DNA from 3 places in the Nocardiopsis gilva YIM 90087 genome. Region 2 is predicted to be linked to each of the others. Evidence: riboswitches for the same ligand, from Rfam matches in the RefSeq annotation. Region 2 holds a riboswitch; each other region holds the start of a gene.

Region 1 (10,676 bases), 1.9 Mb from region 2:
AGGTCGACGATGACGCTCTCGCCGATGCTCGCCGACAGGTACCGGGTGACCAGGCCGACCCCGGCCTCGGCGAGGGCGATGAGCGCGATGAGGAGTGCGAGCCGGACGATGAGGTCGACCGCCGAGCTGTCGATGATCGCGTCGACCACCTGGCCGGCCAGGACCGGGGTCGCGACGGCCAGCGCCGCCGACACGACGCTGAGCACGATGAACAGCCCGAGTCGGCGCCGATGCGGGCGGGCGAAGGTGATGATGCGCCGGAACGTGGCCTTGGAGAAGGGGCGTCGGTCCCGTTGGGCGTGCATCGACGTGTAGAGCTGATGCCACGCGGTGACTTCCATGCTGCTCATGCCACACCACCGAATGTTGGGGAGTTCAGGTCGGGGCGGTTGGCGCACCGCCCGCTATGGATCACGACGCTAAATCCTCAACCATTGTTGAGGTCAACCCTCCGCGGGGCGGACTGATTCCACGCGTGCGGCTCGGGACGGGGGAAGGGGGCGGGAAAAGGGGCGGAAACGCCGAACACCCGCCCAGCATGATGGGCGGGTGTGACACTTCAGCGGCGGCGGTGGGAGAAAGACGGCGACCGCGGGCGGGTGGTCGCGTGCGGCGATGCCTCAGAGAGTGGTCGGCAGGGCGCGCTTGTGCGCGGTGGCGCGGTAGCGGTCGATCAGCGCGCGGCTGACGCGGTCGGAGACCGGGCGGCCCTCGAGGAAGTCGTCGATCTCGTCGTAGGTCAGGCCGAGCGCGTCCTCGTCGGGCTTCTGCGGGGACAGCGATTCCAGGTCGGCGGTGGGCGTCTTGTCCACCAGGTCCCGCGGCGCCCCCAGCTCGGCGGCGACGGCGCGCACGCGCCGCTTGGTCAGGCCGGTCAGCGGCACGACGTCCGCCGCTCCGTCGCCGAACTTGGTGAAGAATCCGGTCACCGCCTCGGCCGCGTGGTCGGTGCCCACCACCAGGCCGCCCGCGCCTCCGGCCACGGCGTACTGCGCCACCATGCGCTCGCGCGCCTTGGCGTTGCCGATCACGAAGTCGCGCGTGCCATCGTCGGTGAAGTCCAGTCCGGCCTCGGTGAGGGAGGCGGCCAGGGCGTCGGTGGCGGGCTTGACGTTGACGGTCAGGCACCGGTCGGGGGCACCGAACTCGACGGCGCGGGCGGCGTCCTTCTCGTCGGCCTGGACGCCGTAGGGCAGGCGCATCGCGATGTACTCGACTCTGCCGCCGTCCGCGCGCACCCGGTCCGCGGCGAGTCGGCACAGCCGCCCGGTGGTCAGCGAGTCCACCCCGCCGCTGATGCCCAGGACGAGCGCGGTGCAGCCGGTGCCGGTGAGCCGTTCGGCGAGGAAGCCGACCCGGCGCTCGATCTCCTGTCGGGCATCGAACGCCTCCGCCACCTCCAGTTCCTGGATGATGGCGCGGCGGGCTTCCTGCAGGTCGGGCAGGTACGTGTTCGTCATAAGGGGCCGTCCCATTCCGTAGGCGAGCGTCGTCGGATTATTCCGAACACCCACCCACGGACGGCGCATGGGGGTCGGGGATCAGAAACCGGAGGGGAACGAAGGTCGAGGACCGGGGATGGTGGACAGGGGAGGGGGAGGGGCTCAGCTCACCCGGGCGGCGAAGCCCTCGTAGTCGACGATGAGGCCGTGGCGATCGACCGTGAGCTCGAAGCTGCCGTGGTCGGGATCGCCGTAGACGTAGCGCCCGCGGCCTTCGGACGACTGGTGCCGGGTGTAGCGCTGGGTCATCCGGTGCACGCTCAGGTCGGGGATGTCGATCCACGCGACCGGGATCTCGCGTGACTCCCCCGGGCTCAGACCCAGGCGGCGGATGGGCAGCGTGTTGGTCAGCGGAGTGGACGCGACATCCACGTCCACACATCCGTCGAGGTCGGGGGCGGGTTTGCCGTCACGCGTCCAGTGGGCGCCCTTTGACGCCAGCTCGAGGGTGCGCACGCCGTTCGGGGAGAGGATCTCGACCCGGGCGCCGCGGGTCACCCACGCCAGATCGGCCCACACGGTGAAGCGGCAGGAATAGCGGGTACCCCGGTCGACGACGACCTCCGTCGCCTCCAACCGGAAGCCGTCCGTTTCCGCGATGAGTGTGCCCAGGCCCAGTCCTTCGACGACATCGAGCCGAGACCACACAGCGGGGTGATCGTTTCTGGCGGACATGACACCGTTCTACCTGTACGACCGATTACACAACAGCGTGCCCCCATCACCGATGCGTCACAACAGCAAAGAAGGACCCACCGGCGGGGGTACCGGTGGGTCCTGTCATTCGCGGGCGGCTGGGCTGGGCTTCTGGGCTCAGACGGTGGCCTTGGCTTCGCCGTCCACGCGGTCGAAGTCGTCCTCCATCTGCTGGCTGGCCCGGCCCAGGTTGTTGAAGACGGCGATCGCGATGAGGCTGACGACCACGGCCGGAACCATCGCGTACAAGTCGGTGTGCATGACCCGGGCGTCGAGCTCGGTCCAGATGACCGCCGTGGCACCGCCGCCGACCATGCCGGCGAGCGCGCCCCCGCGGTTCATCTTGCGCCAGTACAGGGAGAGCAGGATGACGGGGCCGAACCCGGCGCCGAACCCGGCCCAGGCGTAGCCGACCAGCTCCATGATCGTCTGGTTGCCCGACAGCGCGATGGCCGCGGCGGCCACGGCCACGCCCACGACCGCGGCGCGGCTGATCCACACCAGCTTCATGGGCGAGGCCTCGCGGTTGACGAACGCCCGGTAGCCGTCCTCGGTGATCGCGGAGGAGGCGACCAGGAGCTGGGAGTCGGCGGTGCTCATGACCGCGGCCAGGATGGCGGCGAGCAGCAGCCCGGCCACCCACGGGTTCATCAGCGCGCTGATGAGCGAGGGGAAGACCTGCTCGGCGTCCTCCAGCGGGGTGTCGAAGAAGACGACGCCGGTGAAGCCGACGAGCAGCGCCAGGGCCATGGCGGTGACCGCCCAGCCGACGCTGATGACGGCGGCCTGCGGGACGGCCTTGGCCGAGCGGATGCCCATGAAGCGGGCGAGGATGTGCGGCTGGCCGAGGTAGCCGATGCCCCAGGCGAGACCGGAGATGATGGCGATGGGCGCGAGCGCGTCCCCGAGGTTCGTGCCCTCGACGCCGCCGAGCATGCTGCCGAAGTCGACCTCGTGGCCGGCGGACGGGTCGGTCATGACGACGATGATCGCCACGATCGGCACGACGAGCAGCGCGAGCCACATCATCACGGCCTGGATGACGTCGGTGTAGCTGACCGCGAGGAAACCGCCGAGGAAGGTGTAGAGGACGACGATCGAGACGCCGACGATGATCGCGACGGCCGACGGCATGTCGAAGACCTTCTCGAACAGACCGCCCATGGCGACCAGGCCGGAGGCGACGTAGAAGAGGTAGAAGAGCAGGATCAGGATGGCCGAGGCGCCGCGCAGGACACCGCTGTGGTCACCGAAGCGGTTCTCCAGGTAGGAGGAGAGGGTCAGCGAGTTGGACTCGCCGCCGTTGCGCGCGTCGGTGGCGCGCTCGGTGTAGACGCGCAGCCGACCGGCGATCAGGTACCAGCTGGCCGCGAAGCCGATGGCGAGGCCCACGGCGATCCACGCCTCGCCGAGGCCGGAGAGGTAGATCGCGCCGGGAAGCCCCAGCAGCAGCCACGCGCTGAAGTCGCTGGCGTTCGCGCTCAGGCCCGCCACCCAGCTGTTCAGCTGGCGGCCGCCGAGGACGAAGTCGGACAGGGACGTTGTCCGCTTGTAGACCCAGAGACCGATCGCGACCATCGCCACGAAGTACATGGCGAAGGTGGCGGTCGAGGCCACCATCGAACTGCTCACTCGGCTCCCCTCTTTTCTCTGCTCGTCGGGATCACGGGAATTGACCGAATCCTGACGCGCGAGTGAAAGGTGTGGCAATGACCGATATGGACTTAGTCACTACTTCGAGACCTGGCCGATGCGTTCGTCGTCCATGCTTGTCGAACCGGCCATGCGTCTCCCCTACACCTTGTCTGATCGGACATTTACCGTAACGAAGGGTACATATAGGCAGGTCGGGCACTTTACCTCTCGATGACCTTTCGCCCGCAAGTGTCCAAGATCACGATCGGGACACCACGTCGCCCAGTACGGGTACGTGCAGCTCCTGGGCCCTACGATCGCCTGTGGCGACGGAAACCAGGAAGCCGGTGCGAGTCCGGCACGGTCCCGCCACTGTGACCGGGGAGTCGAGCCCACGGATGGCCACGGCGCGCAGGCGCTGGAAGGCCGGGTGAGGCGATGATCCGGGAGTCAGGAGACTGGGCCGTCGCGACACCGTCGACCAGGGGCGCGGACCCCGGGACGAGCGGGCACACAGCCCTGTTCGCAGGGGCGCCCGCGCATCCCACCGCGCCCGGACCCGCGAGAGGACCGGACGTGCCCAAGATCCCCCGCCCCTTCACCACCTTCCCACCCTTCGCCCGCCCCCTGTCGGCCCGGGGTACCGCATCGACGTCGTCGGCGACAGCCACGGCAGCGGCCGCATCGGCCCTGGTCGTCGCGCTCACCGGCTGCGGTAGCGGGGCGTCGGACGCCACGGACGACCCCACCGCAGCCTCCCCGGAAGGTTTCCCCGTCACCATCGCCAACTGCGGCACCGATGTCGTCATCGACGCGCCGCCGGAGCGCGTGGTGACCATGAACCAGCACGCCACCGAGGTGATGCTGGCGCTCGGCTTGGAGGACCGGCTGGTGGGCACGGCGTATCTGGACGACGCGGTACTGCCGGAGTTCCAGGAGGCCTACGACGCGGTCCCGGTCCTCGCCGACGAGTACCCCTCGTTCGAACAGGTGCTGGAGGCCGACCCGGACTTCGTCTACGCGGGTTTCGGGAGCAGCGCCTTGGATGACGCCGAGGGGCGGGGCCGGGAGGCGATGGCCGATGCCGGGATCGCGACCTACGAGAACATCGAGCAGTGCACCGACAACGTCACCATGGAGACCGTCTCCACCGAGATCGACAACATCGCGTTGATCTTCGGGGTCGAGGATCGCGCGGACGAGGTCAACGACGACATCACGGCACGGGTGGACGAAGCCCGGAAGCGGCTGGCGGACGTTGACCCGGTGGACGTGGTCGTCGTCGACTCCATCGACTCGACCGTCTCCACCGCGGGCGGCAACGGCATCGGCACCGAGATCATCGAGCGCGCCGGAGGCCGCAACGTCTTCGACGACGTCGACAAGGTCTTCGCCGACGTCTCCGTCGAACAGGTCGCCGAGCGCTCCCCCGACGCGATCCTCATCTACGACTACGGCGAGACGCCGGTGGAGGAGAAGAAGCGGGCACTGCTGGAGAACCCCACGCTCGCCGACGTCCCGGCGATCAAGGAGGAGCGGTTCGCGGTGCTCCCGCTGTCTTCGGCGGTGGTGGGCGTCCGGGCCGGCGACGCCGTCTACGACGTCGCCGAGCAGCTGCATCCGGACGCGTTCTGAGCCGGGGCATGCGACAGCACACGCGGTCCGCCGCCGACACCGCAGTGGACTCCGCCGTTGATCCGCCCGCTGAGGACCAGTACGGCGATCCGCAGCGGGACGGACAGCGGCGGACACTCCTGGGGCGGCGCGTCCCGCGCCGCCTCCCCGTGTCCATCGTGGTTCCGGCCCTTGTCGCAGCGCTGCCGCTTGCTGTGACGTTCGGCGTCGTCGCCGGGTCGGTGGGGATCTCCGTCGCCGAGACCTGGCGCATCCTGGCGCACCAGATCGTCCCCGGAGCCATCGACCCGACCTGGTCGGTGGCCCACGAGCGGATCGTGCTGACGGCCCGGCTGCCCCGGGTCCTGCTGGCCGCCCTGGTAGGGGCCGGACTCGCGATGGTCGGCGCGGTGTTGCAGACGCTGGTGCGCAACCCCTTGGCCGACCCGCTCCTGCTGGGGGTGTCCTCGGGCGCCACCTTCGGCGCGGTGCTCGTGACGATCGCGGGCATCACCGTGGCCGGTACGTACTCGGTCCCGCTGGCGGCCTTCCTCGGGGCTCTGACCGCACTGGTGGCCGTCTACTCCGTGGCGCGGACGAGCGGCAGGATGACCAGCACCCGACTCATCCTGTCCGGTGTCGTGGTCGGCCAGGTGCTGCAGGCCGCCGCGAACCTGATCATCATGCTGTCGGGCCAGCCCCACGCCGCCAAGCAGGTCATGCGCTGGACCCTCGGCGGACTGGGCGGCAGCACGTGGGACATGCTTCCGCTGCCAGCGGCCACGGTGCTCATCGTCCTGCTCCTCATCGCCGCCCAGACCACCGCGCTCAACGTCTTCCAGCTCGGCGACGACATGGCGACGGGCATCGGCCTGCACGCCGACCGGTTCCGCGTTCTGATGTTCGTACTGATCTCACTGGCCATCGGCGTCATGGTGGCGGTGAGCGGCCCGATCGGCTTCGTCGGCCTGATGATGCCGCACATCGCCCGCTTCCTCGTGGGCTCCGACCACCGCCGTTTCCTCCCGGTCGCCACCCTCCTCGGCGCGGTCTTCCTCATCCTCGCCGACCTCGCCGCCCGCACGCTGGCGTCCCCTGAGGAGATCCCGGTGGGCATCCTCACGGCCCTGTGCGGGGCGCCGTTCTTCCTGTGGCTGATGCGGCGGGATGCCCGTAGATCATGAGGCCGGAGGAAACAGCTGATCCCCGTCGGCCCCCTGCCGCCATGTGACTCCGGGGCACCTAGACCGGTTGTCCGCATTCGGACAGTCGCTTGGTCTATTACTTTTGTCAGTTCCGCGACCTTTGCCGGGATATCTAGGGTCGTCGCCGTCATGCCGAGTTCGGCCCGCCGCCACCACATGGTGGCGGCGGGCCTTCCCCCTCGAAAGGCGGACCATGAACCCAGGCAAAAGACGGAGCGGACGGATCCGCGCCGCAGTGAGCATGCTCGGCGTCGCCGCCCTGACCGGCGTTCTCGTCACACCGCCGACCGCCGCGGCCGATACGGTCGCCCCGGAACTCAGGCGCTTCTATGAGCAGGAACCCTCCTGGAAACCCTGCGACGGCGACGGGCTCGACGGCCTCGAATGCGCGAAAATCACCGTCCCCATGGACTACACCAGGCCTGAAGGCGAGAAGATCAGGATCGCCATCTCGCGGCGCCAAGCCACCGACCGCGACCACCGCCGCGGCATCCTGCTCCTCAACCCCGGCGGTCCGGGCGGCAGCGGCCTGGGCTGGGCCTCCAGGCTCAGCGACCAGAGGAGCGCCGAGGTCTACGACCTCATCGGCTTCGACCCGCGCGGAGTCGGCCGGTCCACGAATCTCAACTGCTCGGCGCCGGACCCCGCGGCATACGAGCTGCCCTCCCGGCCGACCGACGCCCAGCTGCACAACTTCACCGAGGCGGCACGCACGCAGGAGGAGGGCTGCGACCGGACGGCGGGATCGCTGCGGCCGCACATCACCACCGCCAACACCGCACGCGACATGGACGTCATCCGCGGCGCGCTCGGCGAGGACAAGACCAACTACCTCGGCTACTCCTACGGCACCTACCTCGGCGCCGTCTACGGCAGCCTCTTCCCCGACCGCATGGACCGCAGCGTTCTGGACTCCTCCGTGCACCCCGACCGCGTCTGGCGCGGTGCCTTCAAGGAGGCCCCACCGGCCTTTACGGAGAACGTGGAGCGGTTCGCCGAGTGGGCCGCGGACCACGACGACAAGCTCGGGCTGGGCAAGGACGCCAAGGCCGTGCGCGGTCTCATCGAGGACCTGGCACAGCGACTGCACGAGGAACCGGTCGACGGCGTCACCCGAACCGACTTCGACTACGCCATCGGGCAGCTCTCCCGCTGGCAGGGCGAGTGGGACCTGGTAGCCGAAGCGCTGGCCCGGCTGCGCGACGGCATCCCGCAAGAAGACGGCGACGATCAGTTCGACGCCGAGACCAAGGACGCCGCCGAAGCGATCGACCTGGTCGCGACCGAGTCCCGGGAACAGCTGGTGAACGGCACCCACAACACCATCCTGTGCGAGGCCGACTGGCCCACCGACCTCGACGTCTACTACGACGACATGCGGTACTACCGGGAGAACCACCCCTACGGGTGGGGTGTCGCCGTGACCGCGCCCAGGCCGTGCACCTTCCGCTCCTACACCCCGCCGGAGAAGCCGGTGACGCTGGAGCGGACGGGCTATCCGACCGGTGTCGTCATTCAGGGTGAGTACGACGCACAGACGCCGTATGAGGGAGGTCCGGCCATGGCCAAGCGGCTGCGCGACAACCTCATCATCGTCAAGGACGACGGCAACCACGGCTACTACGGCGGCCCGGACTACGACTGCGTCACCGAGCAGGTCGACGACTACCTCATCGACGGCATCCTGCCCGGCAGCGCCACCACCTGCCCGGGCGTCCCCCGGGCCGACCTCGATGCGGACCAGCCCGACGCCGACAAGCCCCTGGCCGAGCAGGTTCAGGACGTGCTCGACAAGCGCGAAGAAGAGCTCCCGGTCGGCTAGCCCTCGGCGTGACCTCGACGCCGGGGCGTGTCCGTTTCGCCCCCGGCACTGGACACTCCCGGGTAAGAAGAAAGGGCGTCAAGGCCGGTCGCTAGTCACCGGACCTTGGCGCCTTTTCTATGCCAGCGGCCGTCTCTCAACCATCGGACCCGCACGCGGCTCAGATATCGGCGGAGATCATCACACGTCGGTTCTTCTGCTTGCCCTTGTCGTCATCGTTGGAGGCAACGGGCTTCGTCTCGCCATAACCGGTCACGGTAAAGCGATCGGCGTCAAGGCTCTCCTTCTCAACGAGCCAGTCGACCACCGCCTGCGCTCGGCGTTCGGAGAGGTCCTTGTTGTGGTCCTCGTCCCCGTCGGAGTCGGTGTGCCCGTCGGCCTTGATCGGCGCGTCGTCCGGCAGTTCCTTGATCTGGTCGGCCACCTCGGCCAGGGTCTTCGCCCCGTCCGGGCGGATCTCATCGGAGTCGGTCGCGAACAGGACGTCGGCGTCGAGCCCGAAGGTGATGCTGTCCTCGCCTTCGAGGACGTCAACGTCCTCAACGCGACGGCCTTTCAGCCGCTCACCCTCCACCCGGACACCATCCACGCGCACGCCGTCGACACGGACACCGTCAACTCGAACGGAAGGGATCTTGGTTCCATCGTCCAGGCGAGCGCTCCCACGGTAGGCCGACCCACGGTAGGCGGAGGCACGGTAAAGCGAAGGGCGATAGATGGAGGATCGGTACACAGAGCTGATGTAGCCGCCCTCGCCAGCCTCCTCCTCGCTGATCTGGCACACTTCCTCAGCGGTCACCCCGTCCTCTTGGACGCCTTCGGAGGTAACCGCATCGGCAGTGACTTCCTCTACTTCGACGTCTCCGTACTCGAAGGCGGGGATCGTTACTTCGGGGATGGTGACCGGAGGAATCTCGGTCGGTGGGATGGAGGCGGCTCCCAGGCACCCGGCGGGAGCCTCGTCGACGGTCGCGCACTGTGCGGGGACGCGCTGGTCCGGGATGTTCACTCCCGGAATCTCCTGCTCCTCCTGCACGACTTCGCCCGCCTTGTTCTTCACCTCCGGGATGATGACGGGGTCGGTCTTCACCCCGGGGATCTCCACGGCCTCGATGAAAACGCTGTCCCCGGTGCAGTCAGCCGGGTCGGCGTCCTCCGCGTCGAGCGGGCTGGCGGCCTCCGGGGAGCCCTTCTCTTCCTTCGCGCTCTTCTTCGTGCCTCCGCCGCCGGAATCATCACCGGTCGAGCAGCCAGCGGCGACCAGCAACAGCGCCAGGGGAAGCGCGAGCAGGGGGGATCTGCCCTTCATGGTGTCTTTCCTCCGCAATCCGTCGTGGGCGCGAATAGGACGCGAAGGACGACCGCCACGTTCCGGGATGATGTCGCTTACGACGCGTGTCTACTCGCTCGCCACTCAGGCGCGAGCACCGACCACACCTCTATGTCGTGCCGCTTCCCCTGATACAGGTAGCTCGCGCGCAGAACACCGTCCTTCGTCATGCCCAGTCGCTGGGCCACGGCGATGCTGGGCGCGTTCGCCGCCGAGACCCGCCATTCCACACGGTGGGTACCGCGCTCTTCGATGGCCCACTCGATGATCACGCGCGCGGCTCGCGTCACCAGGCCCCGGCCCACCGCCGACGGCTCCAGCCAGCAGCCCGCCTCGGCGGTGCCTTGTTCGACGTCCATCGTCCGGAAGAGGACCCCGCCGACCAGCTTGCCTTCCGTCCAGATGCCGTAGATCCGCCCTTCGTCGGCGGCGGCCTTCTCCGCGTACATCCGGAGGTACGCGCGGCTCGACGCCAGGTCGGTGACGACGTCGGGAAGCCCTATGTGCTGCCCGATGAACTCCCGTCCCCGGTCCATGTGGGTCAGGAACTCCTCGGCGTGCCACGGCTCAAGCGGACGCAGCTCCGCGCTGTCGTCACCCAGGGATATCGCGAACATCGTGCCCCCTCATGGTCGAAACCGACGCATAACGCCAAGAGATCTTTTCACGGGTAGGCGTCAGCGATTCCTTGCCCCGGTGGGAAAGCGCCACAAGAGTCAACTGGCGATCTGAGCCTCCAGCCACGGACGGAGGATCCGTAGGACGTTGTTCGGCTGCATGGCTCCGGTGTGGTCGAGTCCGTCGAGAACGTGGACGTCCCAGCCGAGGGACTGCAGCTCGGGGCGGGTAGCGGTCAGGATGCCCGCGATGTC
Region 2 (10,676 bases):
GCCCAGTCGGAGTACCCGCGCGCCGCCATCGCCGCCCTCTCCTACGTCGCCGGGGCCACCGGCCTGGCGCTGCCCGTCCAGAGCCTGGAGGAGAGCGCGAAGGGCACCGACGCCGAGATCGACGAGCAGGTCGCCGCCTCCGAGGAGGTCCAGCGCGTGGTCAGCAACCTGGAGCGCCAGTACGACGACATCATGACGGCGCGCCAGGCCTCGGACAACGCGGACGGTCTGCTGGCCGGTGACGAAACCGCCCTGCCCACGGCCGATGAACTCGGCGCGGAACTCGAACGCTACCTCGCCGAGCGCGAGCGTGGCTCGGAAGGTTGATCCTTGCTCTACCAGATGCTCTTCCACGCCGTGCTGCGGCACACCGACGCGGAGGCGGTCCACCGGCTGAGCTTCGCCGCGCTGCGTTGCGTCGCCGCCGTCCCCGGCGCCGCCGACGCCATGCGCCGGGTGCTGGGCCCGCGTGAGCAGGAACTGGCCGTCACCGCGCTCGGCCGCGAGTTCCGCGGGCCGCTCGGCCTGGCCGCCGGGTTCGACAAGAACGCCGAGGGCATCGACGGCCTCACCGTGCTCGGCTTCGGCCACGTCGAGGTCGGCACGGTGACCGCGCACCCGCAGCCCGGGAACCCGGCGCCGCGGCTGTTCCGCCTGGTCGACGACCGCGCCATCGTCAACCGGATGGGCTTCAACAACCAGGGCTCCGTCGTGGTCGCCGACCGGCTGCTGGAGCGCAGCCGCCAGCGGGGCTCCCGCAGCGAGGCGGTCGTCGGCATCAACATCGGCAAGACCAAGGTGACACCCGAGTCCGAGGCGGTGGGCGACTACACCACCAGCGCGCGACGGCTCGCCCCCTTCGCCGACTACATGGTCGTCAACGTCAGCTCCCCGAACACCCCCGGCCTGCGCGACCTGCAGGCCGTGGAGCGGCTGCGCCCGCTGCTGGCCGAGGTGCGGGCCACCCTCGACGCCGAGGGGCACTCCACGCTGCCGCTGCTGGTCAAGATCGCGCCGGATCTCGCCGACGAGGACATCGACGCCGTCGCCGACCTCGCGCTTGACCTCGGTCTCGACGGCATCATCGCCACCAACACCACCATCGCCCGCGACGGCCTGCGCTCCGATGCGGACACGGTGCGCGAGGCCGGCACCGGAGGGCTGTCCGGAGCGCCGCTGAAGTGGCGTTCGATGCAGGTGCTGAAGCGCCTGCGCGCCCGCGTGGGCGACCGCCTGGTGCTCATCGCGGTGGGCGGCATCGAAACGCCGCAGGACGCCTGGGAGCGCATCCGCGCCGGTGCCACCCTGGTCCAGGGCTACACGGGGCTCATCTACGGCGGCCCGCTGTGGCCCCGCACGATGCACCGGGGCCTGGCCCGGCTGGCCCGCGCCGCGGGGTATGCCTCGATCGCCGACGCGGTGGGTGTGGACGCCGATGTGCCGGAGGACCAGGCACACGGCTGAGCGCTCCCTCCGTTGATCTCGGCGAAGTGCACCGAATACTCGCAAGTATTCGGTGCACTTCGCCGAGATCAACGGAGGATCCGGCGGCATTGTCGGTGAAAGGTCTGTAGTCGGATATGACGAACGGCGCCCCTCCCGGAGGAGAATCCGGGAGGGGCGCCGTTGTCGTCGCGGTGGTGCCTCAGGTCCTGGCGAGCGGGGCGGGGGCGTCGAGCTCCGCGCCCAGCAGCGGGCCGTCCAGGTGCTCGGGGCGGATCCGGACGCCGGTGACGCGCTCGGCCAGGGCCAGCAGCGCGGCGCCCGGGTCGGGCAGGTCGGCCTCGTCGGTCAGCCCTACGGCCCGCATCTGGTCTTCCAGCGCGTCGGGGCGAGTGCCGCGGCGGACGGCGGGGGTGGCGGCGTCGAAGAAGGTCTGCAGCACGCCGTCGACGACCCAGCGGAACTCGCAGCGCTGCTCCATGAGGACGCGCACCGACACCAGCTCGGTCTCGGCGGAGAGCTGGCGGTAGCACTCCGGGCGGGTGGCGCGGCAGCCGGTGGGCTCCACGACGACGGTCCACCCGTGGACGGTGAGCGCGTGCACCGTGAGCGGCGGAATGTCCTCGGCGCTCAGCCCCGCCTCGACGGCCTCGGCGATTGGGAGGCACCGCAGGTGCCGCTCGGCCACGCCGAGGCGGCCCAGCGCCTCGGCCTTGGTCAGTCCCCGGACATAGGAGAGGCAGTACGCCTCGGCCAGATCCGGCTGCGTCTCTCGCAGCCAGGCGTAGTCACCTGGACACGCGACAGCCATCGGCCTTTCCCTTCTGCGTTCTCATGGGCCTTTGTGTGCGGGGGGTTCCGCCCGGAAAGGGAAGTGCGCCCACTTGACGTTTTCCCTCGGGGAGGTCGGTTAAGCGGGCCACTTCAGGACACCGGTATGGGATTGGGGAGGGCGATTCCGGGTATCCGCCCACGTCTCGATCGCGGGCCCCGGACATCGCCGTCACAGTGCGACAGTGCCGACACGACAACGTCGTGGCGGCGTCCACGGCGTCCCACATTACGCCTGGGTAGGGGGTGCCTTGTACGGGGGACACCCTTTTCTTATATGACGCGGCGCGCACCGCATTCTCGCGGGGCGCGCCGGTCCGTCTCAGAAGTGCCGCGGTCAGTCCTTGGAGTCGGACGCGTCCGAGGCGGGCGACTCGGTGCCCTTCTCGTCCTTGCCGTCCTTCTCGCCCTTGTCTTCCTTGTCCTCCTTGGAGTCCGCGCCGTCCTTCTTCTCCTCAGGGTGGCCGTTGAAGTAGGACTTGCCCGGCTCGGTGTCACCGAGCAACTGGGACACCGTGACCATCTTGTAGCCCTTCTCATCCAGCTGCTTGAGGATGGAGGGGACGGCGTCGATGGTCGTGCCGTGGATGTCGTGCATCAGGATGATCGACCCGGGCTGGGCGCCCTGCACCGCGCGCTTGGACACGATGGAGGCGTTGCGGTCCTTCCAGTCGTTGGTGTCGACGCTCCAGATGATCTCCGCGAGCCCCTTCTCCTTGGAGATCTTGGAGACCATGTCGTTGGTGGCGCCGTACGGCGGGCGCATGAGCTCCAGGCTGAACCCGGTCTCGCGCCGGACCAGGTCGTTGACCGTGTCGAGCTCCGCGCGGACCCGGACCTCGGCCTGCCGGGTCAGGTCGGGGTGGTGCACGGTGTGGTTGGCGAGCTCGTGGCCTTCGGCGTACTCGCGCCGCACCGTGGACGCGTGTTCCTGCACGGGCTCGCCGGTGAGGAAGAAGGTGGCCTTGGCGTCGTACTCGGCGAGGGCGTCGAGCAGCTCCGGCGTGCGCTCGCCCGGGCCGTCGTCGAAGGTGAGCGCGATGCACTTGGACGCGGGGTCGGAGCAGTCGACGCTGTCGTCGCGCACCGGCATCATCCCGGGGATCTCGGCGTCGGCGCCGTCCTTCGGGGGCGTCGCCGCCTTCTCGATCCGGTAGTCGGGGGTGACGACGACGGCCGCGGCCTGGGCCTTCTTGCCGAAGTCCGACAGCAGCGGGTCGACGTCCTCCTTCGGGATGACGGCGGAGATCCGGCCGGACTTCACCGGGGCCACCTGGCCCTCGTCGAACTCCACGACGAGGTCGCCGTCGGGGTTGAAGCCCATCGAGTCGTACGACCGCAGGATCGGGTAGAGCTGGGAGGTGTCCGCGGCGTCCTTGTCCTTGAGCGCCTTCTTCACCAGGCCGTCGAGGGTCTCCAGCTCCTTCTGCCCGGCCAGCAGCTCGGTGGAGTAGGCGGTGGTCCCCGTGGTGGTGTCGTACCAGTAGGTCGCGTAGGCGGTGTGCTCGCCCTCGTCGTCCTTCTCGTCCTGGGTGAGCCGGACCGCCACGACGTCGTCGCCCGCGACGCTCAGGTTCCAGCCGATCTTGATGTCCTTGGCCTTGGAGTTGGCGCCGAGGAAGTCGTCCCGCTCCTGGCCGGTGATCTCGCCCAGCCGCTTCGTCAGCGGGTCGGCGTTGGGGATCTTCGGGTAGGCCAGCTCCGCCGTGACGCCGGACTCCTCGGTCTCCTTCGTCTCCTCGGTCACGTCCGGGACGTTGTCGAGATCGACGACGGTGAGCTCGTCGGCCTTGCCGGTCGCCTTGGCCCGCTCGGGCTTGTCGGACTTGTGCTCGGCGTCCGGGGAGGAGCAGGCGGCGAGCGCCAGGGCGGTCACGAGTGCGAGCGCGATCGGAGCGGAGGCTCGCGGGAGGCGTGGGGTGCGCCGACCTGCCGAAGTCGGCGCGGGCGAGTTGGGTGTGGTGAACGGCGCGTCGGGTTCGCCGGGCTCTGTCTGCAAGGGAAGGAACGTCTTTCGCAATTGGTGGGGAGTTTTTCAGACCCGAATTCTCGGTTGCTCAAGGGTCCGGATCGCCTTCGCCAGGGGGTGTTCAGCAGGTGCAACCGGGCCCACCGAACGAGCTTAGAACGGTCAAGGGCCTGCCCGCTGACATGGCGGGCAATAAGAGCGTCAACACCCGCTGTCCGAAACGCAAAACCGCAGGAACGGGGATGTTTCGGGCGCATGAGGGCATGCCCGACCGAGCCGCGCGCAAACGGATCCCTATACTGGCAGCCGCGGTCGGTACACGCACGGCAGCAGTCGCGCGTGTCGAAAGAGGGAACCCGGTGCGAATCCGGGACTGCCCCGCAGCGGTGAGTGGGAACGAGAGCCGTCAACAGCACTGGGCACGACCCGCCTGGGAAGCGACGGCCGGTAGGCCCGCGTGTCGGCACCCCGGCACGTACGCCCACGAGTCCGAATACCTGCCCTCCGCCCGTGGACGCCCCCGCGTCCGCGGTTGGTCCACGTGCCTCGAGGGAGGGCCGCGGGCGACGGGCGCTTCACCGCGCACGCGCTCATGCGTTGCTCCCGAACGGCACGGCTGGACCGCCAACGGCTGTTCGACGAGGGAGAGAAGAAGCCATGAGAACCCGAACCTCGCTTCGAGGCGGTGCCGTCCGATGACGACCACCGTGCACGGATACCCCCGCATCGGCCCCAACCGCGAGCTCAAGCGGGCGAGCGAGGCCTACTGGGCGGGACGCGTCCCCGCCTCCGAACTGGACGCCGTCGCGGCCCGGCTGCGCCGCGGCGTCTGGGAGACCCTGCGCGACGCCGGGGTGGCGGAGATCCCGTCCAACACGTTCTCCTGCTACGACCACATGCTCGACACCGCGGTCCTGTTCGACCTGGTGCCGGAGCGCTTCCGCACCCCCGACTTCGCCGGGGACGACCGCGAGGCCGAGCTGCGGCGCTACTTCGCGATGGCCCGGGGCTCCGACGACATCGCGCCCCTGGAGATGACCAAGTGGTTCGACACCAACTACCACTACCTGGTCCCGGAACTGTCCCCCGACCAGCGGCCCCGCCTGGCCGCCTCCACCAAGCCCCTCTCGGAGTTCGCCCAGGCCAAGGGGCTGGGCATCGTCACCCGGCCGGTGCTCGTCGGCCCGCTCACCTTCCTGATGCTGGCCAAGCCCGCCGCGGACGCCCCGCAGGGCTGGCGGCCGCTGGAGCTCCTGGACGACCTCCTCGGCCGCTACGCCGAGCTGCTGGAGCTCCTGGCCGCCGCCGGCGCGCGCCAGGTGCAGCTGGACGAGCCCATCCTGGCGACCGATGACGGCCGCGCCGAGCTGGTGGCGCTGGAGCGCGCCTACGGTCGGCTCGGCGAGCTCACCAACCGCCCCGAGATTCTCGTCTCCACCTATTTCGGGTCGATCGGCACCGAGGCGCTGGAGGTCCTCAAGCGAACCCCGGTGGAGCGGATCGGCCTGGACCTGGTGGCCGGGCCGGAGTCGGTCGACGAGATCGCCGCCATCTCGGGCCTGGGTGACACCACCCTGGTCGCGGGCGTCGTCGACGGCCGCAACGTGTGGCGGGCGGACCTGCCCAAGGCGCTGTCCACCCTGGGCTCGCTCCTGGGCCTGGCCCGCGGGATCGTCGTCGGCACCTCCTGCTCCCTGCTGCACGTGCCCATCGACCTGGACGCCGAGACCGAGCTCGACCCGGTGATCCGCGAGCGGCTGGCGTTCGCCCGCCAGAAGCTCGACGAGGTCGTGCTGCTCGGCCGGGCGCTGTCGGCCGGGGACGAGGGCATCGCGGCGGAGCTGGAGCGGGCGCGTGCCTCAGCCCCGGACAGCGGGGCGTTCGTCAACCGCCGGGTGCGCGCACGGCTGGACGCGCTGGGCGACGACGTGGCCCGCAACGGGCACGACCAGCGCGGTGCGGCCCGGACCGACGACCCGCCGCTGCAGACGACCACCATCGGTTCGTTCCCGCAGACCGCCGATGTGCGCAAGGCGCGCGCCGACCACCGCGCCGGGCGGATCGACGACGCGGAGTACACGCGGCGGATGCGCGCCGAGATCGACCGCGTCCTCGCGCTGCAGGAGGACATCGGCCTGGACGTCCTCGTCCACGGCGAGCCCGAGCGCAACGACATGGTGCAGTACTTCGCCGAGCGCCTGGACGGCTTCGTCACGACCCAGAAGGGGTGGGTGCAGTCCTACGGGTCGCGGTGCGTCCGCCCGCCGATCCTCTACGGCGACGTCTCCCGGCCCGAGCCGATGACCGTCGAGTGGATCACCTACGCCCAGTCGCGCACGTCCAAGCCCGTCAAGGGCATGCTCACCGGCCCGGTCACCATGCTGGCCTGGTCGTTCGTGCGGGACGACCAGCCGCTGGGCGACACCGCCCGCCAGGTGGCGCTCGCGCTGCGCGACGAGGTCTCCGACCTGGAGCGGGCGGGGATCCGGCACATCCAGGTCGACGAGGCCGCCCTGCGCGAGCTGCTGCCGCTGCGCGCCGATTACCACGCCGACTACCTCGCCTGGGCGATCGGCTCGTTCCGGCTGGCGACCTCCGGCGTTGCCGACACCACCCGGATCCACACGCACATGTGCTATTCGGAGTTCGGGCGGATCGTCGGCGCCATCGAACAGCTGGACGCTGACGTCACCAGCGTCGAGGCGGCCCGCTCCCACATGGAACTGGTCGACGACCTGGCCGTCGCGGGGTACAAGCGGGGCATCGGCCCGGGTGTCTACGACATCCACTCGCCCCGGGTGCCCACGGCCGACGAGATCGAGGCGGCACTGCGCGACGCCCTGCGGGCGGTCGATCCGGGGCGGCTGTGGGTCAACCCCGACTGCGGGCTGAAGACCCGCGGCTACGCGGAGGTCGAACCGGCCCTGCGCAACATGGTCGAGGCGGCCCGCCGCGTGCGCGCCGACCTGCCCGGCTGATCCGGCCGGCCGTCCCGGCCGCCTGAGGCGCCGCCCGGTGTCCCCGACAGCGGGCGGCGCGCGATCGGGCCGGGAGCACGGAAAAACGGGGGTGTGCGGGCTCAGGCCCGCACACCCCCGTCGTCGTCTCCGGCGCGCTCGCCGCGATCGGTCCTTAGGAGCCGATCGGGGTCAGCGACGCCTTGCCGAGGTCGAGCATCATGTCCTCCACGTCGGAGAACTCCAGCGGGGCCGGGACGCTCTCGTCGGCGCCGAGACCGGGCGACATCGAGAGCTTCACCTCGGTGTTGATGTTCCCGTCGCGGATCAGCAGCGTGGCCACCGAGTAGTTGGAGCCGATGGAGTTCTCCGTGGCGAAGATCAGCTTGGCTTCCTCACCGATCTTGACGTCCTCTTCCTCGTGGACCTCGCGCTTGATGTAGTCATTGCTCTCGTCGGTGGCGTACTTGACGGCCGACTTGAAGTCGTCCTTGGCGCCCTCGACGGAGTCGGAGCCGGCGTAGGGGGTCTGGTACTCCAGGGAGAACGTGCCCCACGTGTCGCCCTCGCCCTCGACCCGCCAGCGGCAGGTGGAGCGGTTGTCGCTGAGGTTCTTGCTGCCGTCGGAGATCGAGTACTCGCTCAGCTTGTCCTCGGTGTAGGTCTTGCAAGCGTCCTCGGGCAGCTTGTAGGGCGGCTCACCCTTGGCCTTGGGTTCCGGCTCGTCGGCCGGCTCGTCCTTGGGCTTGTCGTCCGACTGCGACTGCTCCTCGGGCTGCGGGGCCACGGACTGCTTGTCGTCGCTGGGCCGCAGCACCACGATGAACACCGCGATCACCAGGATCAGGATGACGGCGCCGCCGCCGATGATGATCCACATCCCGGCGCTGCTCTTCTTGGGCGGCGGGGGCGGCGGGTAGCCACCGGGCATACCGGGACCGCCGTAGGGCGGCTGGGGCCCCTGGGGGCCGGAGTACATCGGCTGCTCCTGCGGCTGCTGGTACTGCGGCCCGCCTTGCGGTGGGCCGTAGCCCGGCTGTCCCCCGGTGTTCTGGCCGCCGTAGGGCGCCTGGTAGGGGCCGCTCGGGTACTGCTGACCGGGGTGGGGGCCACCCTGCTCGGGCCCGGGCTGGCCGTAGGCACCGCCGCCGTAGGGCGGTTGTCCTCCGGAGCCGCCTTCGCCATCCTGCGGGAATTGCGGAGGCTGTGTGTAGGGTCCGTTGTCGCTCATGACTCCCCTCGCGCCAGCTGCGTATATGAACTGTCCGTCAGACGCGCGTCGGCGCGTTGTCGGTTCCATCTGGAATGGCCTGATACGGGTGGATCCGCTCGCTAGGATCCGCGCGAGGTGCGCACACCACGGGCCGGGATGTGGCCATCCGTGACCGCGGCTCGACCTCGGGCGGAAGCGATCGCTCTGCTGCGTACCCCTGGCACCCGACGGGTTGCCGCATGTGCGTCAGGGGGCAGGACTCGGCAATCTTAGCTTCCGCAATCGGCCGCGGTTCCGGTGTCCCGGGGAATCGTCATGGATCGTCACCGTTTTGTGGTGGGAATGGGGGTGGAAACGGTGCATGTCGTCCCGTGCGCTGCCGCGCGGGCCAAAGGTTCGGACCCTGACGTTCAGGGTGGCGGTCACGCCAAGAAAACGGGACGAATCCGGCGGGATCGTTGCGGGATCGAGATCGGGTTCCGGGGCCGGTCAGCCGTCCGGCGCCCGCCTCTGTGTGCCGGGGGATACGGTGGGTATCCGCGGTATCCCTATCCCTCGACGTCCGCCGATGGCGGACCAGTGATGTGAAGGGCAACAGTGTCGTCGTCTTCCCCGCAACGTCCGGACCACCGTCCCCGGCACGGTTTCCTCGCCTGGCTCGTGTTCATCCTCGCCGTCGGCTCGATGCTGGCCCTCATCGGCGGCTGTATGACCGTCCTGTACGCCCCGATCTTCACCGGGGGCTGATGGGCCCGAAGCCGCACACCCTCGCGGGCGGGCCGCGGCCCGCCCGCGAGGCGGAAGGGCGCGTCACATCATCGAGATGTGCACGTGGTCGAAGTGGTTCTCGGTGATGCTGCCGCGGTCGGCCATGTCGCGCCAGCCCTCGCCGCTGCGGCGCACGTCCCAGATCTTCTGCCGATAGATGATGTACATGACGCCGAGCCGTTCCGCGTTGTCCTGAGCGAACTTCGCGATGTCGTACCCGCGGTCGATCTGCTCCTGTGAGGGCATCTCGCCCTCGTTGTTCACCATGAAGTCGCAGGCCCGGCCCTTGGGGTGCTCGCCGACGACGAAACCCCCGTCCGGGCGGTAGCAGCCGACGCCGCCCTGCTTCTTCCCCTCCCCGAACTTCTCGATGACGATTTCCTTCATCTGCCGGGTGCGCGGGGTGAGGCTGTCCGGCGGGCCCATCTCCTGGACGGGGTGCTTGGCGATGAGCTCCTGCACCTTCTCCCGGCGGCCCTCCAGCTCGTCGAGGTCCTTCTTGACCTTGTCGACCTTCTTCTCGGCGTTCTTCTGCGCCTTCTTGTCGCGGTTGATCGCCCGCTCCAGGCGGTTGATCTTGTCGCGCTGGCTGCTGGACAGGTGTCCGACCAGGGAGGCCTGGTCGATGACCTCCTGCGGGTCGTCCTCGACGAACAGCGAGAAGGCGGGGTCGATGCCGCCCCGCGTGTAGCTGGCCACGGCCAGCTGACGGACCTGGTCCTGTGCGGCGTCGACCTTCTCCTGGGTCTTCTTCGCGCGCTTCTCGGCCTTCTCGGCTTCCTCTATGACCCCCTCCATGTCGACGAGGTGGCCGCCGTACTCCTTGCCCAGGGCATCGGCCCGCTCCTGCAGCGAGCTCAGGCTCTCCTGGGGGGCCACCGCGCCGTTGGCGGTACTCGCGGTGAGGGGTGCCAGGCCGAGCGCGGCGGCCAGGGCCACCGCGGGCAGGGCGAGGCGGAGGCGACGCCGCGCCGCTGGGGAGAGGAGGGTCGTGCCGACGCGTGGGTCGGCCGCCCAGAAGTCGGCAAAGTCGTCCGGTCCGGATGATCGGTCGGGCTCCACGTGGATCGCTCCTCGGTTCTCAGCCGACGTCCGAGTGAGGGGGTCCTCCCTCGCGGAACGCGTCGGCTCTCGCATGGGGCCGGGACCGGGGCCGCGGTCCGTACTAGGGCCGGTTTTCGGCGGCGAGGGTCGCTCCTCCTCGACCGCGCTGTCCGGCGTGACGCCCCAGGCACATTAAGGGAGTTCGGTCTGTTTGCCAATCGATTGTTCGTGCTTGGGACGCTGTTTGAGTGTAGGCAAGGTCGGGGCGTGCGTGGCGGGTGCTCTCCGACTCCAGTGGAGAAACCCCCTGGGAACAGGGGAATTCGGCTACAGCAGCCGATAACTGTGGCGAACGTTACCCGGGATCGGGGCGAAACCGCCTATTTCACACCGCTCCGGTATGGTTTCGTAGAGGGCGTGAACACATTCGATCGTGGCAACGTGACCTCCC
Region 3 (10,676 bases), 2.2 Mb from region 2:
GCGGACGCCATGCCGGTGAGGAGGCACGCGAGCGCGGTCCCAGCGGCTGCGGTGCCGAGGTATGGGGGGCGGGGGATGATCATGTCGTACACCTCGTTCACGCGGGGCTGGCGGAAGAGTACGCATCGGAACCTCATTCGCGAAAGAGATTCACGTTCGTCCGAAAGCCGCCTCCGCGCGGCGGTCTCGCGCCTGCTCCACCGGCCCGGCTCCCCCGCACCGGCACGACCTGCGGAGAGAACAAGCGACCGCTTGCTCGGGCATGGTGGTCCCGGGAAACGCAAGGGGAGAGGGTGGCCGGAAGTGGCCACCCTCTCCCCCGCGGTTCCGCGCGTGGTCGTGCCCTCAGCCGGGGCGCATCGCGTCAGCGTCCGCCGTCGGACCCCGCGTCCGGGTCGTCCTCCAGGTCGCCCTCCAACTTGAGGTAGGTCTCCCGCAGCCGGTCCAGCGTCTCGGGATCGGGCCGCTCCCACAGCTCGCGGTCGGCTGCCTCCAGCAGACGCTCGGTCATACCGCGCAGCGCCCAGGGGTTGGACTGCTCCAGGAACTCCCGGTTCTCCGGGTCGAAGACATAGGTCTCGGCCAGCTTGGTGTACATCCAGTCGTCCACGACCCCGGCGGTAGCGTCGTACCCGAAGAGGTAGTCGACGGTCGCGGCCAGCTCGAACGCGCCCTTATAGCCGTGGCGGCGCATGGCGGCGATCCACCGCGGGTTCACCACGCGGGCGCGGAACACCCGTCGCGTCTCCTCTCCCAGGGTCCTGGTCTTCACCTGGTCGGGAACGGCGGAGTCGCCGACGTAGGCGGCCGGGTTGCTGCCGGTGAGGCGGCGCACCATCGCCACCATGCCGCCGTGGTACTGGAAGTAGTCGTCGGAGTCGACGATGTCGTGCTCACGGGTGTCCTGGTTCTTCGCGGCCACCGAGATCCGCCGGAACGACGCCTCCATGTCGGCGCGCGCCTCGCGGCCGTCCAGCCCGCGCCCGTAGGCGTAGCCGCCCCACACCGCGTACACCTCGGCCAAGTCGGCGTCGTCGCGCCAGTTGCGCGCGTCGATCAGCGGCAGCAGCCCGGCGCCGTAGGCGCCCGGCTTGGAGCCGAAGATCCGGGTCGTGGCGCGCCGCCAGTCCCCGTGATCGGCGTGGTCGGCCAGGGCGTGGGCGCGCGGGTAGTTGTCCTCCGGGGACTCCTCCAGCTCGGTGACCGCCCGGATCGCGTCGTCGACCAGACCGATGACGTGCGGGAAGGCGTCCCGGAAGAACCCGGAGACGCGCAGTGTGACGTCGATGCGGGGACGCCCCAGCTCCGCCAGCGGCACGATCTCGAACCCGGTGACGCGACGCGAGGCGTCGTCCCAGGTCGGGCGGGCCCCGAGCAGGGCGAGCACCTCGGCGATGTCGTCGCCCTGCGTGCGCATCGCGGCGGTTCCCCAGACGGTGAGGCCGACGGACGTCGGGTAGGCCCCGGTGTCGTCGAGGTGCCGCTTGATCAGCGAGTCGGCCAGCGCCTGCCCGACGTCCCAGGAGTTGCGCGCGGGGATCGCCTTGGGGTCGACCGAGTAGAAGTTGCGGCCGGTGGGCAGCACGTTGACCAGCCCCCGGGTCGGGGACCCGGAGGGCCCGGCGGGGATGTGGCCGCCGTCGAGCGCGTGCAGGACCGCGTCGATCTCGTTGCCGGTGGCGGCCAGGCGCGGCACCACCTCCTCGGCGGCGAAGACGAGGACGCGCTCGGCTGAGGGCAGGGGGCGGCCCAGCACGTCCGTCATCACGCGCCCGGCCTCGTCCGCGTGCCACCCGCGCTCGTCCATGGCCTCGACCACGCGCCGGGCCAGCGTGTCGATCAGGTCGAGCGCGTCGGAGGCGCTGCGCGACGGCCCCTCCACCAGGTCGGTCAGGGCGGCGGGACCTCGGCCCGCGCCCCCGGCTCGGCCAGCAGCGTTTTCTCCTCCAGCCCGAAGGCCTCCGCCAGGGCCGCCCGCAGCCCGGGCAGGGCGCCCACCTGCCCGGCCCACACCTGCGAGGCGCGCAGCACGGCCAGCACGAGGTTGACCCGCGCCTCGCCCTCCGGCGCGGCGCCGAGGATGTGCAGGCCGTCGCGGATCTGCACGTCCTTGATCTCGCAGAGGTACCCGTCGACGTGCATGACGAAGTCGTCGAAGTCGTCCTCGCCGGGCATCTCGTCCTGGTGCAGGTCGTGGTGGAGCTCGGCGGCCTTGATCAGCGTCCAGATCTGCGCGCGCAGCGCCGGGGCCTTGTCCGGGTCGAGGTCGCTGACGAGGGCGTACTCGTCCAACAGCTGTTCGAGCTTGGCGATGTCGCCGTAGGTGTCGGCGCGCGCCATCGGCGGGACGAGGTGGTCGACCACGGTGGCGTGCGAGCGGCGCTTGGCCTGCGTGCCCTCGCCGGGGTCGTTGACGATGAACGGGTAGACGAAGGGGAGGTCGCCGAGAACCGCGTCGGGGGCGTCCTCGGCCGCCAGTCCCAGCCCCTTGCCGGGCAGCCACTCCAGGGTGCCGTGCTTGCCCAGGTGGACGACGGCGTCGGCGCCGAATCCGCCGTCCTTTCGCGCGGTCTCCAGCCAGCGGTAGGCCGCCAGGTAGTGGTGCGAGGGCGGCAGGTCCGGGTCGTGGTAGATCGCGATCGGGTTCTCGCCGAAGCCCCGCGGCGGCTGGATCATCAGCACGACGTTGCCGAACCGCAGGCTGGCCAGCACGATCTCGGGGCGGCCCGAGGAGTCGTCGACGTAGAGCTCGCCCGGCGGCTCGCCCCAGTGCTCCCGGATGCCCGCGGTCAGTTCGGCGGGCAGGGCGTCGAACCAGCGGCGGTAGTCGTCCAGCGGGACGCGGGCGTCGGCGCGGGCGAGCTGCTCCTCGCTGAGCCATTCGACGTCGTGGCCCCCGGCGCTGATCAGAGCGTGGATCAGCGGGTCGCCGTCGTCCTCGCGGCGGTCCTCCTCCGGACCGGGCACGCGCCACAGCGTGTCGTCGGAGCCGAGGTCGTAGCCGCGCTCGGCCAGGAGCCGGAACAGCCGCACCGCCGAGGCGGGGGTGTCCAGGCCGACGGCGTTGCCCACCCGGGAGTGCTTGGTCGGGTAGGAGGACAGCACCACGGCCAGGCGGCGCCGCTCCGGGGGAACGGCGTGCAGGCGGGCGTGGCGCACGGCGATCCCGGCGATGCGCGCGGCGCGCTCGGGGTCGGCGGCGTAGACCGGGATCTGGCCGTCCTCCCCCGTCTCCTTGAACGAGAAGGGGACGGTGATCAGCCGCCCGTCGAACTCCGGGATCGCGACCTGCATCCCGGCGTCCATCGGGGTCAGGGCGGCGTCGGAGGCCTGCCAGCGCTCGCGGCTGGAGGTGAGCACCAGTCCCTGGAGGATGGGCACGTCCAGCGCGGCCAGCGCCCCGGCGTCCCAGGCGTCCTCGTCGCCGCCCCCACTAGCGTCGGCGGCCACCGCCCCACCGGCCGCCAGCACCGTGGTGATGACGGCGTCGGCGCGGCCGAGCAGCTCGAACAGGCCCGGGTGGGTCTCGGCGGTCAGGCCGCGCAGCGAGCCGGAGAACACCGGCAGGGCGTTGCCTCCTGCGGCCTCGATCGCCTCGCACAGCACGTCGATGAAGGCGGTGTTCCCCGACAGCTCGTGCGCCCGGTAGAACACCACGGCCACGGTCGGGCGCTGGGGGTCGGAGCCGTAGGAGCCGTGCACGCCGTAGTCGGGCATGCGCTCCGGCGGCTCGAAGCCCTCGCCGGTGAGCAGCACGGTGTCGGAGAGGAAGCGGGCCAGTTGGCGGAGGTTGCCGATGCCGCCCTCGCGCAGGTAGGCGTGGGTCTCGGTGGCGACGCCGGAGGGCACCGTGGAGAACGCGATGAGCTCGGCGTCGGGGGCCGCCTCGCCGCCGAGCGCGACGAGCGGAACCCCGCTCGCCCGGAGGGTGTCCAGGCCCTGCGGCCACGCCTCGCGCCCGCCGAGCAGCCGCACGACCGCGACGTCGACGCCGTCCAGCAGGGCGGGGAGGTCGTCGGGGTCGGTGCGGGCCGGGTTGGCGGTCCGGTAGCCCGCGTCGGCGGCGCGCGCCGCCAGCAACTCGGTATCGGCCGTGGACAGCAGCAGGATCGTTGCCACTCGTGGTCCTTCGTCTTCGCCGGGGTCCGCGCCCCGTGACCGAACAGATGCGTGTCGGCGCGCAGTCTCCTGGCTCCCAGATCGCCGCTCCCCGCTGCCTTCCCACCGCGTTCGCACCCGCGAGCCGCCGCGGCAGTGGCGTGTGTGGGCGGGTTCACTCCCTGGTCACAGTGGCGGGACCGCCCCGGATTCGCACCGGGTTCCTGCGCACCGCCGTCGCCCATCCTCGCAGAAGAGCGCGGTGTGCCCGCAGGGGACCACCGCGCCCCCGTCCGCTGATCGCCGGAACGCCTGCCACTCCGGGGTTTCAGGGCCGTCACTCCGTAAGAAAGAATCGCGGGCATGACCCACGATCCCTACCCCTCGCCCGGCCCGAGCGACCCGTTCGGACAGCAGCGGCCCGATACCCCGTTCGAACAGCCCCATCCGGGCGGCGCACCGTATCCGTCGGGCGCGCAGCCACATCCGGGCGAGGTGTCCCCCTATGGCGGAACGCCGCAGACCGGAGGGTGGCAGGGCCCGTCGGAGGTCTCCGGTGCCGATAATGTGCCGCTCACCACGATCGGGGACATCACCGTCACCCGCACCGAGGTGATCACCCCCTCGGGACGTTTTCCGATCAAGGGCAGCATGTGGAACGTCAACGACATGACACAGCAGCACGAGACCATTCCGCCGGTGGCGATCGTGCTGGCCATCCTGTTCTTCGTCTTCTGTCTCCTCGGGCTCTTGTTTCTCCTCATGAAAGAGCGCAGGATTACTGGGAGCATTCAGGTGACCGTGCAGGGACACGGGATCGTGCATTCGACGCTCATCCCTGCCCGCGATCCGTCGACGATGATGCAGGTGGTGCAGCACGTCAATTACGCCCGTTCGCTGGCGGCCATGCCGTGAGGACGTATGAGAACGCGGACAACGGCCGTGGATAGGAACGCGAGAGTGGGTCGCCCTGTGAGCCTGCCCTGACACAACGTGTGACCGAGACGTGAAAAGCGCCCCGCCGACCACCGAAAATGGACAGAAGAACGCAGGTCAGAGCGGATTTCTCGGACAAACGGAACGCCGCGCCGCAATCCGACGTCAAGCGTCGCGGCGTTGCGGTTCAATTCTGATCCGACAACAGAACGATCACCTTATTCGTCTCGACGCGTACTCCGGATTCACGCGGCTACGTTGCCCCTCATGACCGATTCCGCTCAAGGCGTGTGCTCCCCTGCTCGGGAGGCGCTCGCATCGTGACCGACTTCTTGGCGTACGTCGACCGGCATTCCGACACGATCGTGATGCAGGCGACCCAGCACGCCAGCCTGATCGCGCAGTGCATTCTGATCGCGGCCGTCCTGGGGGTGGGGATCGGCGTGCTGGCATTCCGGAACGAGACGGCCGCCGCGCTGACCACCGGCACCACCAGCATCATCTTCACCATCCCCTCGCTGGCCATGCTCGGCCTGCTGATCACGCCCCTCGGACTGGGCGTGGCGCCGACGGTGACGGCGATCGTGCTCTACTCGCTGCTGCCCATCCTGCGCAACACGATCTCCGGACTGAACGGCGTCGACCCGGCACTGGTGGACGCCGCGCACGGCATCGGCATGAGCCGCACCCGCGCCCTGTTCCGGGTCCAGCTCCCGCTGGCCTGGCCCGCGATCCTGGCCGGGCTGCGCGTGTCCACCCAGCTCGCGATGGGCATCGGCGCCATCGCCGCCTTCGTCAACGGGCCCGGTCTGGGCCAGCTGATCTTCAGCGCCCAGGGCCGCCTCGGCACGGTCAACGCGCCGAACATGGCGCTGGCGGGCACGCTGGGCATCGTCGTGCTGGCGCTGCTGTTCGACCTCATCTTCGTCCTGATCGGCAAGTTGACCACCTCACGAGGAATTCGAATCCATGCCTGAGAGCACCACCGCCCCGCGAACGCCGGCCGACCCCGCCGCGAGCGGTGACCGTGCCGGGGGCGTCCCCATCCGCCTCATCGAGGTGACGAAGCGGTTCGGCGCCTCCGCGGAGACCGCCGTCGACAATCTGACCATGACGATCCCGGCCGGAGAGATCGTCGTCCTGCTCGGCCCCTCCGGGTGCGGCAAGACCACCACGATGCGGATGATCAACCGGCTGATCGAGCCGACGACGGGCCGCATCATGATCGGTGACAGCGACGCCAAGGCGCAGCGCCCCGACGAGCTGCGCCGCCACATCGGCTACGTCATCCAGCAGGCCGGGTTGTTCCCGCACATGACCGTGGCGCAGAACATCGCGCAGGTGCCGATGATGCTCGGCTGGGCCAAGCAGCGCATCACCGAGCGCGTGGACGAGCTGCTCAACCTCGTGGGGCTGGACCCGGCCGAGTACCGCACGCGCTACCCGCGCCAGCTGTCGGGCGGGCAGCAGCAGCGTGTCGGTGTGGCGCGGGCCCTGGCCGCCGACCCGCAGGTGCTGCTGATGGACGAGCCGTTCGGTGCGCTCGACCCGATCACCCGGGAGAACCTGCAGGACGAGCTGCTCCGGTTGCAGCGGGAGCTGTCCAAGACCATCGTCTTCGTCACCCACGACGTCGACGAGGCGCTCAAGCTCGGCGACCGCATCGCCATCCTGGACACCGGATCCACGATCGTCCAGTACGCGCCGGCCGAGGAGATCCTGACCAACCCGGCCAACGCGTATGTGGAGCAGTTCGTCGGCGGGGAGAGCTCCATGCGGCTGCTGAAGCTCACTCCGGTCGCGAGCATCACGCCGGAGAACGTCGTGCGGGCGCGGCTGGAGGACAGCATCTCCGACGTCCGGCACCGGCTCACCGAGAGCGCGGCCGACCGGGCGATCGTGCTCGACGAGCTGGACCGCCCGCTGCGCTGGACCGGCCCCGCCGAACTGGCGACCGCTTCGGGCACCATCGCCGACCTGATCAGCGCGGACGACGACCGGCTCAGTACCGTCGTGCCCGCTGACGCCACGCTGCGCGAGGCGATGGAGGCCCTGCTCAACTGTCCCGAGGACATCGTTCCGATCGTCGACGGGAGCCGTGCCTACACCGGCGCCGTCACCCTGGCGGCCGTGCAGCACCACGTCTCCGACCTCTACGAGCGGCAGAAGGAGCTGCGCCGCCAGCGCCTGGCCGCGGGCAAGTCGCCGGTGTCGCTGGCCGCCGAACCGGAGGACGAGGAGGAGCAGGCGGCTCCCGAGGAGGCCGTCGGGGCGGGTGAGGTCGCATGACCGCGCCTCCCAACGCCTCCACCGCCCCCGACGACGCCGACCGCGCCACGGAGCGCGTGGAGACGGCGGCCTCACCGCTGGGCAGCGGGTGGCGGCTCTTCCTCGCACCCGCCGTGATCCTGCTGCTCGCCGCCGCGGCGCTGTTCTACACCTGGCTCGGCGACGTCGGGGGGTACTTCGACAACACCGAGCTGCGCTCGCTCAACCTGGACAACATCGCCCGCCGCACCTCCGAGCACCTGCAGCTCGCCGCGGTCTCCACGGTGATCGTCCTGCTCATCGCGGTCCCCATGGGAATCGTCGTCAGCCGGGACAAGATGCGCTGGTCGACCCCGATCGTGCTGGGCATCGCCAACATCGGGCAGTCGGCACCGCCCATCGGCGTACTCGTGCTGCTCGCCATCGGCGTCGGCATCGGCTTCTGGCCGGCCGTCATCGGGCTGGTCATCTACGCCGTCCTGCCCGCGCTGCGCAACACCATGGTCGGCCTGCAGCAGGTGGACCCCGCGCTGATCGACGCCGCCCGCGGCATCGGCATGCCGGCGTGGCGGGTGCTGTTCAAAGTGGAGCTCCCCCTCGCGCTTCCGCTCATCCTCGCCGGGATCCGCACCACGCTGGTGCTCCTCGTCGGCATGGTGGGCCTGGCGATCTTCATGAACGCCGGCGGCCTGGGGCAGCTCGTCGTCGCCGGTAACAGCACCAGCCGCGACGCCACCCTGTTCATCGGATCGCTGCTGATCGCACTGCTGGCCCTCCTCGTCGACTGGATCGCCGGAATGGTCAACCGACTCGTTCAACCGAAGGGACTCTAGATGCGCAACCGCACGACCGGCCTCGCCGCCGCAACCCTCGGGCTGGCACTGCTGGCCACCGGATGCGGACTGGAATCCGGCGGCGGAGGCAGCAGTCTCGACGTGGAGGCCGGTTCCATCCCGACGTTCGAGGAGCTGGAGGGGCAGACCATCAAGGTCGGCTCCAAGGAGCTCACCGAGCAGCTCATTCTCGGCCAGATCGCCGTCCAGGCGCTGTCCGCCGCCGGGGCCGACGTCCAGGACGAGACCAACATCGCCGGCAGCGAGAACGCGCGCCGCGCCATGCTCAACGGCGACATCGACCTGATGTGGGAGTACACCGGCACGGCGTGGCTGATCTATGAGGGCCAGGAAGAGGTCATCAAGGACCCGCGCAAGCAGTACGAGGCGATCCGCGACCGCGACCTCGAAGAGAACGACATGGTGTGGCTCGACCCGCCGGCCCCGATGAACAACACCTACGCGCTCGTGGTCACCCCGGAGACCGCCGAGAAGTACGACCTCGAGGGGATCTCCGACTTCCTCGAGATCCCCGAGGACGAGCGCTCGCTGTGCGTCGACACCGAGTACCACGACCGCTCCGACGGCCTCGCCCAGACGCGCGAGGACTACGGGATCTCCACCAAGGACCTCCCCAACGACGACGTGCAGACCATGGACTCGGGCGTGGTGTACACCTCCGTGTCCGAGGGCAAGTGCGCGGTCGGGTCCGCCTACTCCACCGACGGCCGGATCAAGGCGCTGGGCCTGAAGATGCTGGAGGACGACAAGAACGTCTTCCCGATCTACAACCCGGCGATCACCGTCAAGAAGGACTTCAACGAGAAGTACCCGATGCTGGAGGAGATCTTCGGCCCCATCGCGGAGAAGCTCGACACCGAGACGGTGACGGAGCTCAACGCCCAGGCCGACCAGGAGGGTGACGACCCCGCCACCGTGGCCCGGGAGTGGCTGACCAAGGAGGGCTTCCTCAAGGAGTAGCGGACGCCAACGCGGACGGCACGGCCCGCGACCACGGGCCGCACGGGGTGCCCGCGCGAGTCGGATGACGCTGAGGGTTACCGACGACGCGCGGGCACCCCGCTGTGTCAGCCGACCGCCCCGACCGGTTCGTCCCGCCGCTCGGCCACGCTCTCCGACGCCGACGTGCCCGGCTCCGACGGTGCGTGGGCGCTCTCGCCGCGCCCGGCATCTGCCTCCGGCGCGGTGAGGCGGTCGGTGAGCAGCTCGCGCACGTACGACGCGATCGGGCGTTCACCCGCCGCCGCGCCGAGGGCGGCGAACTCCTCGGTGCTGAACGCGACGGTGAGGCGGCGCATGCCGTCGGGCGAGCGCCGGGACAGCCCCAGCATCCGCCGGTGCAGCCCCTCCAGCGCCTCGGGCGGGACCGGGCCGTAGGACGCCTCCAGCTGGGAGAGCCACGCGCGCAGCTCGCTCCAGCGGGCATAGCGCCCGGCCAGAACGTAGAGGTAGGACTCGACATCCCGATGCCCGGCCGCCCGCTGCAGCTCGGCGTGGGTCACCGGGTCCAGGACAAGGACGACGCGGCGGGCCGCCCCGGCCATGGTGGGGGCGACGGGGTCAGGGGTGGACATGCTCACCTGCATACCTCCGAGGTGTGAATCGGCGCCCCCGGCGGCGCGGCCGGGGGCCGGTGAGCGGTCGTCGACACGGTGGGGGACCGTCGTCCTCCGGACGTCCTCCGGGCATCGCACGCGCCGCGCCGCCGACCGGCGGGCCGCGCCCCCTGAATTCCACGTGACCGCGATCTTCTCAGAAGCCACGCTAACCCGAACGCGTGCCCGGCCGCCTCGGTTATCCACAAGCCCTGCGGCGCCGGCCTCTCCGTTGATCTCGGGGATATCGCCCTTATACCAGCGAGTATTCGGTCGATATCCCCGAGATCAACGGAGAGGGACGCCCGCCGGGGGGGATCACCGGCAACCCCTCCGGGGCGCCCGACTCGAGCAGGCGCCAGACGGCGTCGGTGTCCATGTGCTGTTCGACGAGGTCGCCGAGGGCGTCCAGGCGCGCGGTGCGCTCGGCGGCGAAGTCCGTGTCGGGGGCGGGGACGAAGTCGCGCCCGGCCACCGCGGCGACGTCGGCCAGGAAGGCGCGGCGGAAGGCGTCGTTCTCCAGGGCACCGTGCCAGGTCGTGCCGAACACCGGCCCCCTGCGGCAGCCGTCGAGGAAGGGCACGGGGGTGCCATCGGCGCGGTCCCAGTCCACCGTGGTCCGGCCGTGGTGGATCTCGTAGGCCTCGACCCGCTGCCCGTAGGCCGTGCCCTCGGGGCGGCCCAGGGTCTTCTCCTGCGCGAAGTGGACGGTCGTCGGGAGCAGGCCGAGCCCGGGCACCCGCCCCGCACCGGATTCCACGTCGTCGTGGATCTCCTCGGCCAGCATCTGGTACCCGCCGCAGATGCCGAGGACCGGCCCGCCGCGTTCGGCGTGGTCGGCCACGGCCTCGTGCAGCCCCCGCTCCCGCAGCCACGCCAGGTCGCCGACGGTGGCGCGGCTGCCCGGCAGGATCACCAGGTCGGC

What was found. Region 2 has a riboswitch for cobalamin ahead of metE (5-methyltetrahydropteroyltriglutamate--homocysteine S-methyltransferase). Riboswitches for the same ligand answer to the same signal wherever they lie in the genome.
Region 1: it holds a riboswitch for cobalamin, as region 2 does, so the genes downstream of both, CDO52_RS00560 (ABC transporter substrate-binding protein) here and metE (5-methyltetrahydropteroyltriglutamate--homocysteine S-methyltransferase) in region 2, are expected to answer to the same signal.
Region 3: it holds a riboswitch for cobalamin, as region 2 does, so the genes downstream of both, cobN (cobaltochelatase subunit CobN) here and metE (5-methyltetrahydropteroyltriglutamate--homocysteine S-methyltransferase) in region 2, are expected to answer to the same signal.

The regions. Positions count from the first base shown of each region.
Region 1 is NZ_CP022753.1:94,144-104,819, forward strand. It holds gene CDO52_RS00540 (ABC transporter ATP-binding protein) at 1-341, opposite strand, end outside; gene nadE (ammonia-dependent NAD(+) synthetase) at 621-1,460, opposite strand; gene CDO52_RS00550 (putative glycolipid-binding domain-containing protein) at 1,605-2,177, opposite strand; gene putP (sodium/proline symporter PutP) at 2,316-3,818, opposite strand; cobalamin riboswitch at 4,135-4,314, shown strand; gene CDO52_RS00560 (ABC transporter substrate-binding protein) at 4,410-5,468, shown strand; gene CDO52_RS00565 (FecCD family ABC transporter permease) at 5,477-6,631, shown strand; gene CDO52_RS00570 (alpha/beta fold hydrolase) at 6,846-8,474, shown strand; gene CDO52_RS00575 (OmpA family protein) at 8,635-9,783, opposite strand; gene CDO52_RS00580 (GNAT family N-acetyltransferase) at 9,861-10,421, opposite strand; gene CDO52_RS00585 (alpha/beta fold hydrolase) at 10,521-10,676, opposite strand, start outside.
Region 2 is NZ_CP022753.1:4,311,655-4,322,330, reverse strand. It holds gene CDO52_RS19430 (proteasome assembly chaperone family protein) at 1-327, shown strand, start outside; gene CDO52_RS19425 (quinone-dependent dihydroorotate dehydrogenase) at 331-1,464, shown strand; gene CDO52_RS19420 (DUF6461 domain-containing protein) at 1,646-2,254, opposite strand; gene CDO52_RS19415 (polysaccharide deacetylase family protein) at 2,612-4,273, opposite strand; cobalamin riboswitch at 4,540-4,762, shown strand; gene metE (5-methyltetrahydropteroyltriglutamate--homocysteine S-methyltransferase) at 4,939-7,221, shown strand; gene CDO52_RS19405 (hypothetical protein) at 7,376-8,431, opposite strand; gene CDO52_RS28225 (hypothetical protein) at 9,011-9,160, shown strand; gene CDO52_RS19400 (coiled-coil domain-containing protein) at 9,224-10,243, opposite strand.
Region 3 is NZ_CP022753.1:2,104,684-2,115,359, reverse strand. It holds gene CDO52_RS09775 (penicillin acylase family protein) at 1-83, opposite strand, end outside; partial or broken gene cobN (cobaltochelatase subunit CobN) at 365-4,119, opposite strand; cobalamin riboswitch at 4,182-4,325, opposite strand; gene CDO52_RS09765 (hypothetical protein) at 4,462-5,013, shown strand; gene CDO52_RS09760 (ABC transporter permease) at 5,355-6,011, shown strand; gene CDO52_RS09755 (ABC transporter ATP-binding protein) at 6,004-7,323, shown strand; gene CDO52_RS09750 (ABC transporter permease) at 7,320-8,135, shown strand; gene CDO52_RS09745 (glycine betaine ABC transporter substrate-binding protein) at 8,136-9,116, shown strand; gene CDO52_RS09740 (hypothetical protein) at 9,224-9,730, opposite strand; gene CDO52_RS09735 (cobyric acid synthase) at 10,005-10,676, opposite strand, start outside.